Regions from separate parts of the Kitasatospora sp. NPDC017646 genome, predicted to be linked through region 3. Evidence: riboswitches for the same ligand, from Rfam matches in the RefSeq annotation. Region 3 holds a riboswitch; each other region holds the start of a gene.
The links. A riboswitch is a leader RNA that binds a small molecule or an ion and turns the genes downstream of it on or off. The one in region 3 is predicted to bind cyclic di-AMP.
Positions count from the first base shown of each region.

Region 1: another riboswitch for cyclic di-AMP. It lies ahead of ACH4J0_RS05070 (NlpC/P60 family protein); the one in region 3 lies ahead of ACH4J0_RS16325 (M23 family metallopeptidase).
Region 2: another riboswitch for cyclic di-AMP. It lies ahead of ACH4J0_RS31390 (M23 family metallopeptidase); the one in region 3 lies ahead of ACH4J0_RS16325 (M23 family metallopeptidase).

Region 1 covers NZ_JBIRJC010000002.1:435,351-441,805, reverse strand. Annotated here, with positions in the region: gene ACH4J0_RS05075 (NlpC/P60 family protein) at 1-813, opposite strand, end outside; gene ACH4J0_RS05070 (NlpC/P60 family protein) at 1,040-2,152, opposite strand; cyclic di-AMP (ydaO/yuaA leader) riboswitch at 2,163-2,314, opposite strand; gene ACH4J0_RS05065 (NlpC/P60 family protein) at 2,652-3,689, opposite strand; gene ACH4J0_RS05060 (NYN domain-containing protein) at 3,899-5,200, opposite strand; gene ACH4J0_RS05055 (hypothetical protein) at 5,572-5,835, opposite strand; gene ACH4J0_RS05050 (rhomboid family intramembrane serine protease) at 6,036-6,455, shown strand, end outside.
Region 2 covers NZ_JBIRJC010000028.1:28,705-35,159, forward strand. Annotated here, with positions in the region: gene ACH4J0_RS31380 (GNAT family N-acetyltransferase) at 1-419, opposite strand, end outside; gene ACH4J0_RS31385 (hypothetical protein) at 462-1,337, shown strand; gene ACH4J0_RS31390 (M23 family metallopeptidase) at 1,391-2,248, opposite strand; cyclic di-AMP (ydaO/yuaA leader) riboswitch at 2,261-2,417, opposite strand; gene ACH4J0_RS31395 (YiaA/YiaB family inner membrane protein) at 2,613-2,903, shown strand; gene ACH4J0_RS31400 (alpha/beta fold hydrolase) at 3,013-3,837, shown strand; gene ACH4J0_RS31405 (TetR/AcrR family transcriptional regulator) at 3,892-4,467, shown strand; gene ACH4J0_RS31410 (SpoIIE family protein phosphatase) at 4,686-6,455, shown strand, end outside.
Region 3 covers NZ_JBIRJC010000009.1:38,428-44,882, forward strand. Annotated here, with positions in the region: gene ACH4J0_RS16320 (MFS transporter) at 1-1,250, opposite strand, end outside; cyclic di-AMP (ydaO/yuaA leader) riboswitch at 1,563-1,745, shown strand; partial or broken gene ACH4J0_RS16325 (M23 family metallopeptidase) at 1,966-2,331, shown strand; gene ACH4J0_RS16330 (DUF2470 domain-containing protein) at 2,716-3,453, opposite strand; gene ACH4J0_RS16335 (RidA family protein) at 3,567-3,986, opposite strand; gene ACH4J0_RS16340 (IclR family transcriptional regulator) at 4,016-4,765, opposite strand; gene ACH4J0_RS16345 (sugar kinase) at 4,803-5,939, opposite strand; gene ACH4J0_RS16350 (alanine racemase) at 6,062-6,455, shown strand, end outside.

The DNA.
Region 1 (6,455 bases), on a different contig from region 3:
GCTGTAGTACATCAGACCGGAACAGTCGAAGGCACGGGGTCCGGTGGCTCCGTAGACGTACGGCGAGCCGATCATCCGCACCGCGGCGGCCAGCGCGGCCGCCCCGCGCTCGGAGGCCGGCGGGGCGGTGCCGAGGTCCAGCCGGTCGGTGCCGCGCGTGGCGCGCTGCTCGGCCTCCCGGGCGTCCTGGGCGGCCATCCTGGCCCGCTCGGCGGCGCCCAGGCCGTTGAGCAGCTTCTGCGCCGCGGCCAGCCGCTGCTGGATCTGCTGCTTGTTCTCGGCCAGCGACCGGCGGGCCTGGTCCAGTTCGGCGAGTTTGGCCGCGGTCTCGGCGCGACGCTGGTCGAGCCGGCGCTGACGGGTGACCAGCTCGTGCAGCGTCTCCTGCTGCCGCTCGGCGGCCTGGCCGAGGGTGCGGGCGCGGTCGAGGTAGGCCCCGGGATCGGTGGCGAGCATCAGCTGGACGGTCTGGGTCATCCCGCCGCCGCGGTACTGGGCCCCGGCCACCGTGGCCAGGTCCCCGCGCAGCTGGTTGAACTGTTCCTGGGCGGCGGCGACCTCGCCCTGGAGGTTCGCGGTCTCGGCCAGGAGCCGCTTCTGCGCCTCCTGCGCGGCGTTGTACTTCTCCGACGCCTGCTCGGCCTCGTCGTACAGCTGCTCGACCTGCGCCTTGACGTCCTTGCGTTCGGACGCGTCCGGCGCCCGGGGAGCGGCCTGGGCGCTTCCGGCGGTCGCCACGCCCAGGGCCGTGGTGGCGGCCGCGGTCAGTACCAGCGCACGGGCGAGCAGTTGGGAAGGGCGGTGCACGGGCATGGCGGCAGCGGCTCCAGTCCTGCGGCACGGCCCCGCGGCCGCGCCCCGGTGGGCGGCCGTCGAGCGGGAGTCCGGTGGCAGACGTTAGCGAGTCCGGGCAAGTGAGTCCAAACCCCTCCGGACCCGAATATTTGAGCCCTATTCGGACATCGGAGCGAGTCCCCGGAAAAGCCGCAGGCCCGGCCCTCCGTGACGGAGGGCCGGGCCCGTGAACGCCGATGTGCGATCAGACCCGCACGATGGAAGCCAGCGGCATGTTGGAAACGGCCTCGTAGCGGACCGAGGCGCCCGGCTTGGGGGCGTGCAGCACCTGGCCGTTGCCCGCGTAGATGCCGACGTGGTGGGCGTCGCCGTAGAAGATCAGCAGGTCGCCGGGCTGGGCCTGGGAGAGGTCCGTGCCGATCCGGGTGCCGGCGCCGGCCTGCTCCTGCGAGGTGCGCGGCAGCGACACGCCGGCCTGGTTGAACGCCCAGACCATCAGGCCGGAGCAGTCGAAGGAGCCCGGGCCGGTGGCACCCCAGACGTACGGGCTGCCGACCTTGGTCGCGGCGGCGGCCAGTGCGGCGGCGCCGTGCGAGCTACCGGGGGCGATCGTGACCGGCGAGGAGCCGAGGTCGGTGCGGCCGCTGTCGCGCGAGGCACGGTCGGAGCCGGACGACTGGGAGGCCTTCGCGGCGGCGTCCGCCTTGGCCTTGGCGTCGGCGGCGGCCTTGTCCTCAGCCGCCTTGATCGCCTGGCGCTCCTGCTCGGTCAGCGTGTTGAGCAGGTCCTGGGCGGCCTTCAGCTTGTTCTGGACGTCCTCCTTGGAGGACTTCAGCTGCTGGGTGGTGGACTCCAGCTCGGCGAGCTTGCCCTGCGCCTCGGTGCGGTCCTGGTCCAGCTTGCGCTGCTGGTCCTGGAGCTGCTTCAGCTGGTTCTTCTGGGTGTCACCGGCCTGGTTCAGCGCCCCGGCCTGGTTGAGGAAGTTGTCCGGGCTGGAGGAGAACATCAGCTGGACGGTCGGGGATATGCCGCCGTTGCGGTACTGCTCGCCCGCGATCTCGGCGAGACCGCCCTGGAGGTCGGTCACCTGCGCCTGCTGGCGGGCCACCTGGTCCTGCATGCCGGAGACCTGCTTCTCCAGCTCCTGCTGCTTCTCCTGCGCCGCGTTGTACTTCTCGGTCGCCTGCTCGGCCTGCTCGTTGAGCTGGTCGACCTGCTCCTTGACCTGGTCCTTGGTCGGCTGCGGGTCGGCGTGCGCGCCGGTCTGCGCGGAGAGGGCGACGGCCGCGGCGGCGAACCCGGTCAGGATCGAGACGCGAGCGCGGCTGGCGGGCTTGGGACGACGATGGGACGCCACGAAGGCGGACTCCTTCTTCCTACTCCGCCTACCGGGTGAGCTGACGGGTTCGGGCCGGAAGCATGCCCTACGACGCCTCACGGCCCACCAACGGCCGACCTGGCGCCGATTCACCCCGGAGGAACGTGGTTCCCCGGCTCCGCTCCGCAGCGCCCCCGACCACTGGGCTCCCCTGTCGGGCAGTCGCTTCGACCGCCCCGCTGTTTCGCGAACTCGACGGAAACCACCGCCGCCACCCGGGCTGGGTGATCGACAGTGCGGTGGTTCGGGGCACGACCCTAGTAACTGAACCGTGATCCGTTCAAATCCTTGTCAGAAAAAAGATGGAAGAGTGCCCATGTTCTTTTGTGAAAATGACTGATCGTGATCGCCGCTGCACACAAAGCTGATCGACGCTCACCGGGCGGACGAGGAGCGGGCGAACCCGAAGCGCCACCCCCCGGATCGGGAGGTGGCGCGGATCACAGGGCCGGGGTCGACCGCCCGGCGTGTCGGGCCGTCAGACCCGGCGGATCGTGTTGATCGGCATCGCGTCGGCCTTCATCACCTTCACCACGTCGCCGGTGTGCGGCGCGTGGACCACCATGCCGTTGCCGATGTACATCCCGACGTGGTGCCGGTCGCTGCCGTAGATCACCAGGTCGCCGGGCTGGGCCTGGTCCAGCGACGGCACCCGGGTACCGACGTTGCCCTGCTCCTGCGAGGTGCGCGGCAGCGAGACCCCGGCCTGGGCGTACGACCAGACCATCAGGCCCGAGCAGTCGAAGGTGTTCGGCCCGGTGGAGCCCCACACGTACGGCGAGCCCTGCTTGCTCATCGCCTTGGCCACGGCCACGGCCGCGTAGCCGCTGGCCGGCGGCAGGCTGCTGAGGTCGACCCGGGCGGCGGCGCGCGAGGCGCGGTCGTCCTGCTGCTGCTGGGCCTTCAGCGCGGCCCGGTCGGCGGCGCTGAGCGAGTTCAGCAGGTCCTGCGCGGCCTTCAGCTTGGTGTTGACGTCCGCCTTGGCCTGGTTGAGGTCCTTGGTGGTGGAGTCCAGCGAGGCCAGCACGGCGGCCGCCTCGGCCTTCTCCTGGTCCAGCCGGCGCTGCTGGTCGAGCAGGCCCTTGAGCGCCTCGGTCTGGCTCTCGCTGGCCTGCTGGACGCTCGACGCCTTGTCCAGGTAGCCGGACGGGTCGGAGGAGAGCATCAGCTGGACGGACGGGTCGATGCCACCGGTGCGGTACTGCTCGCCCGCGACCTGGGACAGGCCGGTCTGCAGCTGGCTCATCTGGTCCTGGCTGCGGGCCACCTGGTCCTGCAGCTGGTCGGCCTGCTTGCGGAGCTGGTCGGCGCGCTCCTTGGCACCGTTGTACTTCTCCGCCGCCTGCTCCTGCTCCTGTTGGAGCTGGTCGATCTGCGCCTTGACGTCGGACGTGTTCGGCTGCGGCGCGGCGTGCGCGGCCACCTGGGCGGAGAGGGCGACCGCAGTCGCAGCGGCAGCGGTGAGCACGGAGACCCGCGCGCGGCTCGGCTGCTTGGGACGGCGGTGGGAGGCCAAGGGACCGGCTCCTTCTTCCATCGGACTCACCTGTTCGGGTGAGATTCCGGAAAATAGGTTTGACGCCAGACCCTAGTGAAGATCTATCCGTTTTGCCACTCCCCCGAAGGTGTGAACGCCGGTTCCCACCCTCACTTCACCGGATCCGCACACCCCCGCGAAAAGCACCCGAAACGGGCACTGACCAGGCGTCACGTCCGCCGGAGCGGTCAGGGCCGGGCCAGCCGGTTCAGCAGCAGCACCGAGGCCACCGGGCGCGCGCCCGCCTTCCGCACGCCCTCCGCGACCTCCCGGTCGGTGGACACCACCACCACCGGACGGCCCTGCGGTTCGGCCCGGACCAGACGGCGGATCAGCTCGTCCGCGGTCTCCCCGGTCCGACTGAACCGTACCCGCACCCCGCGCGGTGGCGCCATGATGACCGGCACGTCCAGGTCCTGCCCGTCGAACACACAGGTGACCTCCGCCTGGGTGCGCTGGGCCAGCATCGCCAGCCCGCCCAGCAGCCGGATCCGCTGCTGCTCCAGCGGCAGCGTCGGGTACCCGGTCTTGGTCACGTTGTAGCCGTCCACCACCAGGTGCACCTGCGGGATCGCCAGCAGTTGGTCCAGCAGCGCCGGATCGTCCTCGGCCAGGCCGCGCCGGGCCACGTCGTGCGGCGAGGCCGCCCCCGGCACCACCGCCTCCACCGTGTCCGCCGGCCGGATCTGGGAGACCGGCAGCGCCAGCTCGCGCTGCAGGCCCTGCGCCGACTGCAGCACGGTGTCCAGCAGCAGCCGCAGCCGCATGTCCTCGACGCTGCGCCCCTCGCGGGCCGACCGGCGGCCCTGCTCGGCGGCGTTCTCCAGCTCGGACACCCGGTGCCGCAGCCGCCGGGCCTCGCCCTCGGCCGCACTGCGCTCCGCCGCGGCCTGCGCCTTCGCGGCCTCCAGCTCCCCGGTCACCCGCCGGGTCTCGGCCTGCGCCCGGCGGGTGTCGCTCTCCAGCGACCGCACCTTCTTGCGCAGCGACTCGGCCTCCCGCCGGACGCCCTCGAACTCCGCGCGCTGACGGTCCAGGTCCGCCCGCGCCGCGGCCCGGACCTCGGCCAGCTCGGCCTGCAGCTTCTCCACCAGCCGGGTGGCCTCCGCCGCCGCGTCCTCGGCGCCGGCCCGCTCGGCCTCCTCGCCGGCCTCGGCGACCAGCCGGCTCCAACCCGCCGAGCGCACCAGGTAGGCGGCGGCCGCGACGTCCATCGGATCGGCGGCGCCGGGGACGGTGCCCGACTCCAACGCCTTCACCAGATCCGGCTGGCCCAGCCGCAGCCGCTCCGCTATCCGCACCCGGAAGGCCGGCTCGGACTCCAGCGCCGCCGCCAGCGCGGTGGCCGCGTACTTGGTCCGCCGCGCCGGGGTGAACTTGACGTACTGGCGCAGGCTCTGCGGCAGCTCCGCGGTCGCCAGGCCACCCAGCGCGTCCGAGGCCAGCCCGACCACGCGCCGGCGCACGCCCTCCGGCAGCGGCCGGTCCAGCTTCTCGGCGGCGCGCTCCGCGGCGGCGTTCGAAGCAGCGGCGCCAGAAGCAGCAGCCTCGGAGGCAGCAGCCTCGGAAGCAGCGGCAGCGGAATCACCGCCGCCGGAGGCAGCGGCCCCTGCCGCGGTCCCCTCCGGCGCAGCGCTCTCGGACGGGACCGTCCCGGCGGCCGGCTCCGGTGCCTGCGCAGCGGGCTGAAGCCCCTGCGCTTCGCCGGGCTCCCTCGCTGCGTCCACCACGTCCTCGGCTCCGATCCTGGTCCAGCGGGTGCGGCCCACGGCCGTCCCTGTCGTCACGCTCCGTGCGTCTTGTCTGTATTGTCCCGTGCGGTGGACGGCCGCGTCGCGCACCGCCCACCGCACCGGCGGGATCAGCCCTGCTCGGCGGGGGCCTCCGCGCCCTCGGCACCCGGGCGGGCCACCAGCTCGACCTGGTCCACCGCGTTGCACCAGCGGCAGCGCACCGACTCGATCGTCTCGCTGAGCACCTCGGTCTCCTCGACCGCGGACTCGCCGGCCAGGTCGAAGTGCAGGAACTCGGTCACCCTCGCGGTGCGGGTCACGTCGAAGCGGGTGAGGTTGCCGCACAGCGTGCAGCGCCAGCGCGTCTCGGCGGTCAGTGCGGGGACAGTCATCGGGGATCCTCTCGGCCGGTCCCTGGGTGGCTAGGCGCTCCCCCCGGAGCCCCGGCGTCGGCGGCGGGAGACGGGATTGCCCGCCCCAAGCCTATTGCCTGGGGCAACCACCCCGACCACCGGTTGCCGGAACACGGTGGCTAGTCCACCTGCCGTAAACCGCCGTGTCACCCGCCGCGCGCGGAGGGATGCTTGGCCGCATGGCGCTCGTGGCTCCCGGCCAGACCGAAGCGCGGGGCGGCCGCCCGGCGGTGCCCGCCCCGGCGGTCACCTACGCCCTGATCGCGGTCAACACGCTGGTCTTCCTGCTCGGCCCGGCCGCCGGCCTCAACCCGATGTACGGCACCGGCCTGACCCAGGTCTGTACCGAGCAGCGGTACGAGCAGCGCTGGGGCGCCGTCCCCGCCGAGCTGCTGACCGGCCACCCGCTCACCGCCGAGCAGCTGGCCGAGGGCCCCGACCCGGTCCCCGGCTGCCCCGCCGCCCCCACCCCGGGCAAGCGCCCGGCGGTCTCCGCCCTCACCGGGCTCTTCCTGCACGCCGGCTGGCTGCACCTGCTGGGCAACCTGCTCTTCCTCCACGTCTTCGGCCCCACCGTCGAACGGCGGGTCGGCCGGGTT
Region 2 (6,455 bases), on a different contig from region 3:
ACCCGGGCGACCAGCCGGTGCAGGCCCAGCGGGCCGAAGGAGAGCCCGCAGAGCAGCCCGGCGATCTCGCCCGCGTAGCCGCGCCCCCACACCGGGCGGCTCAGCACGTAACCGAGGTGGGCGGAGCGGTACTTGCCGAGGGTGAGGCTGGCGTGCGCCACCGGCAGCGCGTCCTCCGGGTCCTCGGCGTCCTCGCGCCGGACGACGGCGAGCCGGTAGGTGTCCCGCTCCTCGGCCATCGCCTCCTCCAGGTAGAGCTCGATCTGGTCGGCGCAGGTTTCGCGGTCGCGCGGCTCGAAGGGGAGGTAGCGGGTCACCTCCGGGTCGCTGTACAGCGCGTGCAGCGCGTCCAGTTCCGCCGGGGTGTGGTGGTACTCGCGGAGGGCGAGCCTGGGACCGGTGAGGCGTACGGGGACCATGGCTGCCGACCCTACCCCCGTCCGGCGGCTACCGTTCGGAACATGAACGACGAAGACCTGCGGCTCGCCCCGCGCACCAGGGCCGCCGACCTGCTCACCTGGGCGGCGGCCGGACAGGACCGCGCGCCGGTGGCCGAGGCGCCGCTGCGCGCGGTGCTGGCGCTGCTGGAGCTGGGCGAGGGCAGGATGCACGACGGCTGGCCCGAACTGACCTCCGACGCGGTGGAGCACCTGCTGTACGAACGGCTCCACCTCTACGTCCAACCCGCGCCGGAGGAGGACCCGCTCGCGTACGGCGACGCCGTACGGCTGCTGGTCGACCACCAGCGGGCGGCGAAGCGGCTCAACGCCAAGCGCCAGGAACGGCTGCACGCCGAGGCCGAGTGGCAGGGCGAGGTCGCGGCCGGGCTGCTGCGCCGCGCCGACCTGGTGACCTGGCCCCGGCTGTACGCGGTGCTTCTGCACGCGCACGGGGTGGACGTGACGGACCTCGCGGCCGTACGGGACTGGCTGACCGGCTTCGCCGGCCTCGACGAGGAGGAACGGCTGGCCGGGTACGAGGCGCTGGTGCCGACCGGCTGGCTGGACGAGCCGGACGAGCAGGGCTGGGGGCCGGGCCGGGTGCTGTCGGTCGGCATGGCCACCGACGGGGCACGGCGGCTGCTGGAGCAGGGCCTGATGCGGCGCAGCTACCGCAACCTGGCCGAGCTGACTGCGCTGGGGCGGCCGATGCCGGACGAACTGGCCGGGGGCTTCGAGGAGTTCGAGGCGGCGGCGGCCGCGGTGGCGCTCGATCTGCTCGGCGAGTGGACGGTGCCCGGGCTGCCGCGACTGCTGGTGGAGGAGTTCCCGGAGCTCGCGCCGGAGCCGGGGGCGGAGGAGATCGAGGCGTACCTGGCGCAGTTGCCGCCGGAGTGAGACGGCGGGGAGCCCCTGGGCGAGCAGGCCCCGGGGGCTCCCCTCCGAGCCCGTTACGGGTTGAGGCCGCGCTGCTGGAGCCAGGGCTCCGGGTCGACCGGGGCGCCGCCGCCGGGGCGGACCTCCAGGTGCAGGTGCGGGCCGGTGACGTTGCCGGTCGCGCCGACCTTGCCGATCTGCTGGCCGGAGGTGACCTGGCCGGAGCCCTTGATGATCGAGGACAGGTGGCAGTACCAGATCTCGGTGCCGTCGGGCAGGGTCTCGACGATCCGGTAGCCGTACGCACCGGACCAGCCGGCCGAGGTGATGGTGCCCTGGCCGACCGCGTGGACCGGGGTGCCGGTGTCGGCGGCGAAGTCCAGGCCGGTGTGCAGATGGGCCCAGTAGCGGGCGCTCTGACCGTAGTGGGCGGAGAGGCTGTAGTCCTTCACCGGCAGGGTGAGGGCGGCGGCCTCGGCCCGCTCGGCCTCCTCGGCGGCGCGCTTGGCCTCGGCCTCCTTGGCGGCGGCCTTGGCCTCGGCCTCCTGGGCGGCCTGCACCCGGGCGCTCTCCTCGGCGGCGGTGCGCTGGCTGTCGGCCTGCTGCTGGATACGGGCGGCGAGCGCGAGTCCGGGGTCGGCGGCCAGGGCGACCGGGGTCTCGTCCGGGGCCTCGACGGCGGGCGCGGCGGCCGGGGTCGCGGAGGCGAAGCCGGTGGCGCCCAGGGTGGCGGCGACGGCGGTGACGCCGAGCAACGGGGAGGCCCCGCGGGTCTGACGCGGCATCCGGTGGCGGTTGGCCTCGGCCTCCGGGGCGAACGGGTCGGCGGGCCCGGCGTCGCGGGGCTCGGAGCCGTTCGGGCCGGGGTGGTCGAGGAGCTGGGTACCGGCTGCGGGGCCGGCCGGGTGTGCCGGGGTGTGCGTCGACGCCACGGAGGCGCGCTCCTTTCCTTCCTTCGCGCCTACCGGGTTAGCTGACGGGTTCGGAGCAGGAAGGTCTCCTACGGCCGGGCCGGAGCCCTGCCGATTCACCCCAAGGAACGGTTCCCCGGCTCCCTGACCTGCCCGGAGGCCGGCCGGCGGGATTAGGCGACGCGCACGGTGCCGTCTGGGTACGGCATTGACGACCGCGCTGCGTTATCAAACGTTAATCCTAGGAGGCCCTGATTCCAAGCCATCCGTCCGCGACGGCCGGGGAACAGGTGATCGGACGTCAACGAACGACCCCTCAACCGCCCGGCCCATCTGAGTACTCCTACTCATGTGCAGCCCGGCCGCCCCGCCGCATCCTGACGCCATGAGCGCACCGATGCAGTCACGCACCACGGCCGCGTACTACGCCCAGGCCGTCCTGTCCTTCGCCATCTCCGGCACGGCCCTCGCCGCCGGGATCGCCTACCTGCCCGTCGGCGGCTGGACCCGGGCCTTCCTCGGGATCGGTCTCCTCTACACCGTCACCTCCTCCTTCACGCTGGCCAAGGTGATCCGGGACCGGCAGGAGTCCTCGGACACCGTCGCCCGGGTCGACCAGGCCCGGCTGGAGAAGCTGCTCAGCGAGCACGACCCGTTCAGGGTCGAGGGGGCCTGAGCGGCGGCTTCCCGCGACCGGTGACGGCCTTGACGGCCTTGACGGCTAAGGCTATTAGCCGTAGCTTTATGGCTATCGGCAGCATCGAGCGAGCCAGTGGAGGCCCACCATGAACGGCACCGTCACCCCGAGCACCCAGTACCTCGACGTCCCCGGCGGCCGCCTCGCGTACGACGACACCCGGCAGGGCGACGGCGCCCCCGTCGTCCTGCTCCCCGGGATGCTCGACTCCCGTCGCGCGTACCGGCACCTCCACCCGCTGCTCACCGCGGCCGGACGCCGGGTCATCACCATGGACCTGCGCGGCTTCGGCGAGTCCTCGATCGCCTGGGACGACTACAGCCCCTCCGCCGTCGCCACCGACGTCCTCGCCCTGCTCGACCACCTCGCCATCGAGCGGGCCGTCCTGGTCGGGCAGTCCTACACCGGCGCGACGGTCGTCAAGCTCGCCGGGGACGCACCCCAGCGGGTCACCGGGATCGCGCTCATCGACGCCTTCGTCGAACACCGGACGAACGCGCTCATGAAGGGCGTCATGGCCGTCATGGGCGCCGCGATGGTCCGGTGGCCCGCGGTCTGGGGCTACTACCTCCGCAAGATGGCCTTCCCCGGCCCCCGGCCCGCCGACCTCGACGGCTACGTGGACGGGCTGGTCGCCGCCCTGCGGACCCCCGGCCGCAGGACCGCCACCCGCGGCCACGTCACCGGCGACTCCGCGCCGATCGGCTGGAGCGCGGCCGTCCGCTGCCCCGCCCTCGTGCTGATGGGCAGCAAGGACCCCGACTTCCCCGAGCCCGAGGCCGTCGCCGACCTCCAGGCCGAGAAGCTCGGCGCGCGGAAGGTCATGATCGAGGGATCCGGCCACTACCCGATGGCCGACAACCCGCAGGCCGTCGCCGACGCCCTGCTGCCCTTCCTCGCCGAACTCGCCTGAGCCCGCCCGGACCCGCCTCCTTCACTCTTCACGCACCACGGAGAACCCGAAGCCATGCCCCGCGTAGGACTGACCCCCGAGCAGGTCGTCGACCACGCCCTCGCCCTCATCGACGAGCAGGGCGCCGAAGCCCTCACCCTGGCCTCCGTCGCCGCCCGCGCCGGAGTCGCCACCCCCTCGCTGTACAAGCACGTCAGCGGCGGGCTCGCCGAACTCCGCCGGCTCGTCGCCGTCCGGGTCACCGGGGAACTGGCCGACCGGCTCGCGGAGGCCGCGCTGGGGCGCAGCGGGGACGACGCCGTCACGGCAGTCCTGCGCGCCTACCAGGCCTACGCCACCGAACACCCCCACCGCTACACGGCCCTCCCCCAGGCCCCCCAACCCGACGACGACCTCACCCGCGCGGCCACCCGCCTCGTCGGCGTCATCGTCGCCGTCCTGCGCGGCTACGGCCTCGACGGCGCCGAGGTGATCCACGCCGCCCGCACCGTCCGCTCCCTCGCCCACGGCTTCGCCGCCCTCTCCATCACCGGCGCCTTCCAGCTCGCCGAGGACGTCACCACCACCCACGACCGCCTCATCACCACCCTCACCACCGGCCTCCACTCGTGGCCGAAGGCGGCGGAATAGGAAGTCGGCCCCGTCGACTTCCCACACCCCACCCGCCCGGCGGACCGGCCCGCCGGCGCCGCAGCGGCGCATGCGAGGAGACAGCGGCAAACGGCGCCCCGGTGCGGGTGGTTACGTGGCGGCGAGCGGGCGCGTGAGGAGTCGGGTCCGTCGACTTCGCGGGGGTGGGGTGGGGACGGGTGCGGCCGTCGGGGGTGGAAATGGGGTATGAAGATTTGGTGCCCATCCCCGAGGACGAGAGCCGGACGAGCGGCCGCAGCCCGATGCGCTGCGTCCGCTTATTGCTGGGTTGCACCAGTGCTGCCGAGTTGCTCGGCACCGTGCTCGCGGAGGGGCCGGGATGGATCACCGGGGAGGGCTCGGCGCTCTATCTGCTGGACTCCGCGGGGATGCTGCGGCTGACCGCCTCGCACGGGTTGCCGGACTGGGCGCACGAGCGGTACGGGCTGGTGGATCCGGCCGGGGACCTGCCGGCCGCGATGGCGCTGCGGCTACGGCGCCCGTACCTGCTGAGCCCGGAGCACACCAGCATCGACTACCCGAACCGGAACGCCGGCATGGGGACCGGGATGGTCGCGGTGGTGACCCTGCCGCTGGTGGTGGACGAGCGGGAGATCGGGGTGCTGGCGCTCGCGCTGGCGCACCGGGGCACCGTGCCGCCGCGGGACCTGGACGTGTTGGAGACGATCGCCGGGGCCTGCGCCCACCGGCTGCACCACCTGCTCGACCACGTGGGGGACCGGGCGGACGACCGGCCGCCGCGGGAGGCGGGGCCGGATCCGGCGCTGGCGCACCCGCTGCTGTCCCTCGCGGTGCGGGCCGCCGGGCACGGTGCCTTCGAACGCGACCTGGTCACCGGGGAGAGCTACTGGGACGCCGCCGCGTTCGCGGTCGCCGGCCGGCCGGTGGCCGCGGACGGGGCCGCGCCGGAGCTGGAGCGGATCGTCCACCCGGAGGACCTGCCGGACGTGCAGGCCGCCCTGGCGGAGGCGCTGGCGAGCGGCGGGCGCTACCGGATCGGCTACCGGGTGCTGCGCCGGGGCGGGAAGGTGGCGCGGGTCGAGGAGTCCGGTGAGGTGATGCTGGACGTGCACGGCCGCCCGGTGCGGATCGCCGGGCTGCTCGCCGACGTGGACCACCGCGGGGAGCGGCACGCCGGTGCGCGGCGCGACCCGGCCGGGGCCCGGACGGCGCTGCTGCTGTCGCTCACCCGGGCGCTGTCCCGCGCGGTGACCGTACGGGACGTCACCGCCGCCGTCACGGACGTCGCCCGCCCGGCCTTCGGCGCCTCCGGCATCGTGCTGGACCTGGTGGACGAGGGCCGGCTGCTGCCGGTCTCGCACACCGTGTACGGCGGCCCGCGCCGCGCCGAGCTGACCCGGCTGGCGGAGCTGTCCGAGGGGGTGATGCAGCGCTCGCTGGCCCGCTCGGCCCCGCTGTTCAGCGAGCCCGGCGGCAAGCCGGGGAGCGCGGACGCCCCGGCCGCCTGGGCGGTGCTGCCGCTGGTCGCCTCGGGCCGGCAGGTCGGCTCCTGCCTGATCACCTTCGCCGCCGAGCGCGCCTTCAGCCGAGAGGACCGCACCCTGTACTCGGCCTTCGCCGGCATCCTGGCGCAGTCCCTGGAGCGGGCCCGGCTGTACGACACCCACCACCACCGGGCCGGTGAGCTGCAGCGCGCGATGCTGCCGCGCACCCTGCCCCGGCTGCCCGGGATCGCCACCGCCGCCCGCTACCTGCCGAGCACCGAGGGCATGCAGATCGGGGGCGACTGGTACGACCTGCTGAAGCTGCCGGACGGCCGGATCGGGCTGGTGATCGGCGACGTACAGGGCCACAACGCCGAGGCCACCGCGGTGATGGGCCAGCTGCGCAGCGGGTTGCGGGCGTACGCGACGGACGGGCACGACCCGGCCGCCACGCTGGCCCGGACCAGCCGGCTGCTGGCCGAGATGGACACCGAGCTGTTCGCGACCTGCCTCTACCTGACC
Region 3 (6,455 bases):
GCGGCCACCGCGAGCAGGCCGGCCGCCCGGGCGGCGGCGTTGTTGACACCGCTCGCGATGCCCGCGTGCCGCACCTCGACGGCGGCCAGCACGGTCGCGGTCAGCGGCGCGACCAGCAGCGTCATCCCAGAGCCCATCACCGCGACCGCGGGCAGTACGTCCACCCAGTAGGAGGAGCCGGGGCCGATGCGCAGCATCAGCAGCACCCCGGCGGCGCACAGCAGCGGGCCGACGGTGAGCGGGACGCGCGGGCCGATCCGCTTGCCCAGGCGCCCGGCGCGCGCGGACAGGGTCAGCATCAGCAGCGTGATCGGCACCAGGGCGAAGCCGGAGAGCAGCGGCGAGAAGCCGGAGACGATCTGCAACTGCACCACCAGCAGGAAGAACACCCCGCTGAACGCCGCGTAGACGCACAGCGTGACCAGGTTCACGGCGGTGAACAGTCGGGAGGAGAACAGCCCGAGCGGCAGCATCGGATCGGGCGCCCGCCGCTCGACGGCCACGAAGGCGGCGGCGAGCAGCAGGCCGAGCGCGCCGCTGACCCAGACGGCGGGGGACAGGCCCTCCCCGGCGGCGGTGAGCGCGTAGGTGATCGCGCCGAGGGCGAGCGCGGCCAGCAGGGCGCCGGGCACGTCGAAGCGGCCGACGGCGGACTCGTCCCGGCTCTCCGGGACGTATCGGGAGGTGACGGCGATCACCGCGGCGGCCAGCGGCAGGTTCAGCAGGAAGATCCAGCGCCAGCCGGGCCCGTCCACCAGCCAGCCGCCGAGGAAGGGGCCGACGGCCGCCGACACCCCGCCCAGACCGGACCACAGGCCGACCGCGGCCGAGCGGTCGTCCGGGTGGAAGACGGCCTGCAGCATGGCGAGCGAGCCCGGGGTGAGCAGCGCGCCGCCGATGCCCTGGACGGCGCGGGCGGCGATCAGTACGTGGATGGTCGGGGCGGCGGCGCAGGCCGCGGAGGCGGCGGCGAACCAGACCACGCCGATCAGGAAGACCTTGCGCCGCCCGTAGCGGTCGCCGAGAGCGCCGCCGAGCAGGATCAGGCCCGCCAGGGTGAGCAGATAGGCGTTCAGGGTCCATTGCAGGGAGGCGAGGGAGGCGCCGAGGTCGGTGCCGATCCGGGGCAGGGCGACGTTCACCACGGTGCCGTCGAGCATCGCCATGCTGGAGCCGAGCACCGTCGCGAGCAGTACCCAGCGTCCCTGTGCGGTGCTCAGGCGCAGGGAGCCGGCTTCAGAGGTGGCCACGGGCCGATCCTGCGCCCGGTGGGGCGTACGTGACAAGGGTCACTGGGCGGTGTGTCGGTCGGCAACGGTGCGTGGGCGGACCGTCGCACTGGGGTGCGGTGGTCGGCGCAGGGTCGTGGATCAGTGGCGGCGAGTGAATGGATTGTGCACGTACTGTACAGCGGATCATTCGAAGGGTCACCGCGCCGGGAGACACGGTTGCTCGTTCAAGAGATCGACATTGCTTAGCCCGAACGGATGAGTTTTAGTTCAGCGACCGACCGGCCAGCCCGGACGGATCCGCCGGGTGGAACGCCGAGTCCTGCCGCTGCCCGGTGGCTCGCACTGAACTCTGTACGGCAGGAGCGGGGGACCCACAGGTAAGTCGCCGGACCGGAGTTCGCGCTTTTCAGGGCGCGGACGTCCAGGACCGGCTAGGGGTGAAGCCGCGCATGCGGCCGGGCAACTCCAGCCCGAACCCGACAGCTCACCTCGCAGGCGTCGGAGAGGAAATCCCATGCCTGCACAGGCTCGTCGTTTCGTCCTGCCCCGTGTCGCCCTGCCCCGTGCCGCCCGCACCGGCATCGCCACCGCCGTTGCCGGCGCCTCCTTCGTCCTGCCGCTGGTGACCGCGATGAGTGGTCAGGCCGCCGCCGCACCGGTCGCCAAGGTCGTCACCGCCGCTCCCGCCGCCGCCGGCTACGTCGCTCCGCTGGCCAAGCCGGTGCTGGGCGAGGCCTACGGTGTGGCCGGTTCGATGTGGGCCTCCGGGCACCACACCGGCCAGGACTTCATCTGCTCCACCGGCACCCCGGTGCGCGCGGTCGCCAACGGCGTCGTGGTGCAGGCCGGCAAGGGCGGTGCCTACGGCAACCAGGTCGAGATCAAGCTGGCGGACGGCAAGTACGCGCAGTACGCGCACCTGTCCGTGATCGGAGTGAAGGTCGGCCAGAGCGTCACCGCCGGCAAGCAGCTCGGCCTCTCCGGCGCCACCGGCAACGTGACCGGCCCGCACCTGCACTTCGAGGTGCGCACCGGTCCGAACTACGGCTCGGACATCAACCCGGTCAGCTACCTGCGGGCGCACGGCGTCGCGCTCTGACCCACCGGGGTTCCAGGAACCACCGCTGTCGTGGGGCGAATCGATCCTCCGGGATGGTCATGTCGGGTGACCGCTCGACCGGATGATCGCCGCGACAGTGGACACGGGCGCGGGACACGCCCACGGCCGGCCCGGCTTCACGGGACATCCCCTGGAGCCGGGCCGGCCCTCGTCGTTCTCCGGTCCGGCGCGGCGTGCGGCGCTTCGAACATGGCGTCAACTCGACTGTTCGGTGCGATGGGATGCGCTTCTACCGGGTGGTGGGTCGGCGGGGTGGTGACGGCGCCGGTGCCGCGACGCCGGCGGCCGGAGCTGTACGTGCGGATGGGGCGGACCGTGCCGGAGGACGCGGCGGAGCGTGACCGGGGCGGGCCTCGTACGCCGCTAGGGCAGGATCCGCCGGACGCCCCGGCCCCGGTGGACCGGCAGGCCGTGCTGGGCGGCGGTGAGCAGCTCGTGCATCCGGTGGCCGAAGTCCTCGGTGTCGCGGGCGGGTTCGGGGAAGACCAGGCGGACGTCGCGGTGGCCGTGCGAGTGGTCCAGGCGCAGCACCAGGCCGTGGCGGTCAAGGGCGAGCGGGCGGACGGCCGGGTGGTGGGTGAGCAGGGCCGGGTCGAGCAGGCCGGCGAGCAGGTCGAGGGCGTCGGCGTGGTCGTCGGCCAGGTGGGTGAGCAGCGCGGCCTCGTGGCGGGCCAGCGGGTCCGGGGTGGCGAGGGCGAGGTCGGCGGCGGTGAGCGCGTCGGTGCCGTACGGGGTGGCGAGGACGGCGTGGCCGACGTCCACCCGCAGGTGGACGCTCGGGCCGTCGTCGGCGAGGTGGGCCAGGTGCAGCCGGCCGGCCAGGGTCAGTCGGGCGCGGACGCGGTCGCGGACGGCGGCGGGGGAGACGTCGGTGACGTCGAGCACGACGGCCAGCCCGTCGGTGGTGCCGGCGGCGGCCGCGGTGAGCGGGGCGTCCATCGGGGCGCGCAGACGCAGCCGGGGACCGTGTACCGAGACCGGGGTGTCCAGGTCGTGGTGCTCGCCGAGGGCGCGGACGGTGAGTGAGGAGGTCGCGCTGAGCAGGTTGTGGACCCGGTCGGCGGTGGTGGGCTCGGGCACTTCGGCGTCGGACGAGTTCATGGACCAACCTCCCGATGCTTAGGTGAGCCTAACCTAATATCCCGCTGGGGTCGTGGCAAGCGCGAGGGCCCGGGCGCCGTGGTGGCGCCGGGCCCTCGGGCGCTGGTGGCGGATCAGGCGACGACGGCCTGGGCGTCGATCTCCACCAGCATGGGCTCCTGGGGGAGTTCGACGAAGACGGTGGTGCGGCAGGGTTTCACGCCGCCCGGCTCGATGTTCTCCTCGATGAACTCGGCGTAGACCTCGTTCATCAGCGGGAAGTCGGCGCGCTTGGTGAGGTAGACGCGGAACATCACCACGTCCTCGATGGTGGCGCCGCCGGCCTCGACGATGGCCTTGACGTTCTCCAGGGTGCGGCGGGTCTGGGCCTTCACGTCGCCGTGGTGGAGGTACTCGCCGGTCGCCGGGTCCTGCGGGCCCTGGCCGGAGACTTGGAGGATGGGGCCCTTGCGGACGCCCTGGGAGAACATCCAGGCGGGGGCGGGGGCGCCGTCGGTGCGGATCTCGGCCTTGTCGGAGGGCGCGGGGGGCATGGGGCTCCTTGCGGATCGGTGACGGTGTGTCAGTTAGCGTCGGGGAGGCCGCAGTCGGCCGAGACCGCGCGGGCGGTGGCGAGCAGCTGGGGGAGGAGGTCCAGCACCTGCTCGTACGGGAGGACGACGTCGGGGACGGAGATGGAGGCGGCGGCGACGACCCGTCCGCTGGCGTCCCGGATCGGGGCGGCGACGCAGTTGATGAAGGCCTCGTGCTCGGCGTGGTCCTGCGCCCACCCCTGGGCGGCGACCTTCTCCAACTCGGCGAGCAGCGCCTCGGGCGTGGTGAGGGTGCGCTCGGTGTGGGGGGTGAAGTCGATCCCGGTCACCACCCGGCGGCGCTCGGGCAACGGGAGGTCGGCCAGCAGCACCTTGGAGACGGCGGCGCTGTGCAGGGCGGCGCGCAGGCCGATCCGCGAGTACATCCTGACCGGGTGGCGGGAGTCGAACTTGTCGATGTAGACCACCTCGCCGCCCTCGTAGGCCGCGAGGTGCACGGTCTGGCCGGTGGCGGAGTTCAGCTCGGCGAGGTGCGGGGCGGCGATCCGGCGGATGCCGCGCTGCTCCAGGGCGAGGCCGGAGAGGGCGAACAGGCCCGCACCGAGGTGGTAGCGGTAGGCCGCGTCGCGGTAGACGAACCGTTCCTCCTCCAGGCTCTGGAGCAGCCGGAGCACGGTCGTCTTGTGAACGCCGAGGACCTCGGCCAGCTGGTCGAGGGAGCGCTCGCCCTCGCCCAGCTGGGCGAGGATGCGCAGGGCGCGGGTGACGGTCTGGCTCATCGGGCTCGGGCTCCGGTCGGGTCGCAGCGGTTCGTGCTCATCGTGCCCGGGCCCGATCGGCCGCCGTCCCGGGCCGGTGTCCGGCCTGCGCCGTGAGGCGGGCCCGGCCGGCGGGCAGGGCCGGGGAGGTGATGCCCTCGGTGGTGACCCGGGTGGCGGCCCAGTCGGCCGGGGAGGCGTCGAGCAGCGCGGCCACCACCGGGGCGGGCGGCAGCTCGGCCTGGTCGCCGTGGGCGGTCAGCGCGCAGGCCGCGCCCAGGTGGCCGAGCCGCAGGCGTCTGCGCTGGTCCAGGCCGCGGACGGTGCCGGCCAGGTACCCGGCGGCGAAGGCGTCGCCCGCGCCGGTGGCCTCCACCACCTCCACGGCCAGGGCCGGCTCGGCGACCGCGGTGCCGTCCCGCTCCAGTGCGGTGACCACCCGGGCGGCGTCCTTGACCACCACGGTGGGGGGCGAGGGGAAGCGGCGGCGCAGCGCGGCGGGCTCGTCGGTGCCGAAGGCGGCCTGGGCCTCGTCGGCGCCGAGCAGCAGCAGGTCGGCGGCGTCCAGCAGCGGGGGCAACACGGCCGGATCGCGGTCCTGCCAGAGCGCGGGGCGCCAGTTGAGGTCGAAGCTGACCAGCCGGTCCGGGCGGCGGTCGGTGAGCAGGGCGCGCAGCAGGGCCAGGCAGTCGTTGGAGAGTGCGGCGGTGATGCCGGACAGGTGCAGCAGGCGGGCGCCGGTCAGCAGGGCGGCGGCGGCCGGATCGGCGAGCAGGGCGGGGGAGAGCGCGGCGGCCGCGGAGCCGCGCCGGTGGTAGTGCAGGCGGCTGCGGCCGGGGCCGAGGTCGTGCCGGTGGCCGGTGGTGCCGCCGACCTCCTTGAGGTAGAGGCCGGTCGGGCGGTGCGGGTCGACGGTGACGCCGGAGACGTCCACGCCGCGGGCGGCGACCTCGGCGAGCAGTCGGCGGCCGAAGCCGTCGTCACCGACCCGGCTGATCCAGGCGGTCGGCACGCCGAGGGCGGCCAGCGTCCCGGCCACGTTGGACTCCGCGCCGCCGACCGACAGCCGGAAGTTCTCCACGGACTCCAGCGGGCCCGGGCGGTCGGGCAGCAGGACGGCCATCGACTCGCCCACGCACACGGCCGTCGGGGGAGGACCGGGGCGGTCGGGCCCCGGAGTGTCCTGTCGCGGCATCTGCTGGGCTCCTCGTGGCAGTCGCTTCCGTTGACCGTGATCCGGCGCCGATGCTAGAACCGTGCTGCCAGCATGTGCAACCCTCGTTGCGCATGTTGCAATCTGGCGAATGGAGGAAGACGGTGGAGCAGACCTTCGCAGGCGGCGGCCCGGTGGGCGGCAGTGCTTTCGCGATCAGTGCGGACGGCCCGGGGATCGCCGAAGGGGCGGTGGCGGCCCTGGCCGAGGAGACCCTCGACTGGCGGTTCAAGGCCGCCCCGCCGGAGAGTTGGGGGCACACCGTCCGCGACTGGCTCGCCACCGGGCCCACCCTCTCCTCGCTCGGTACTCCGCTGCTCACCCTGGACGGCGCCGCGCTCGACCACAACATCCGCACCATGGCCGACTGGTGCGCCAAGGCGGGCGTCGCCCTCGCCCCGCACGGCAAGACCACCATGGCGCCCGAGCTCTGGCAGGCCCAACTCGCCGCCGGTAGCCACGGCATCACCCTCGCCAACCTGCCCCAGGTGCGGGTCG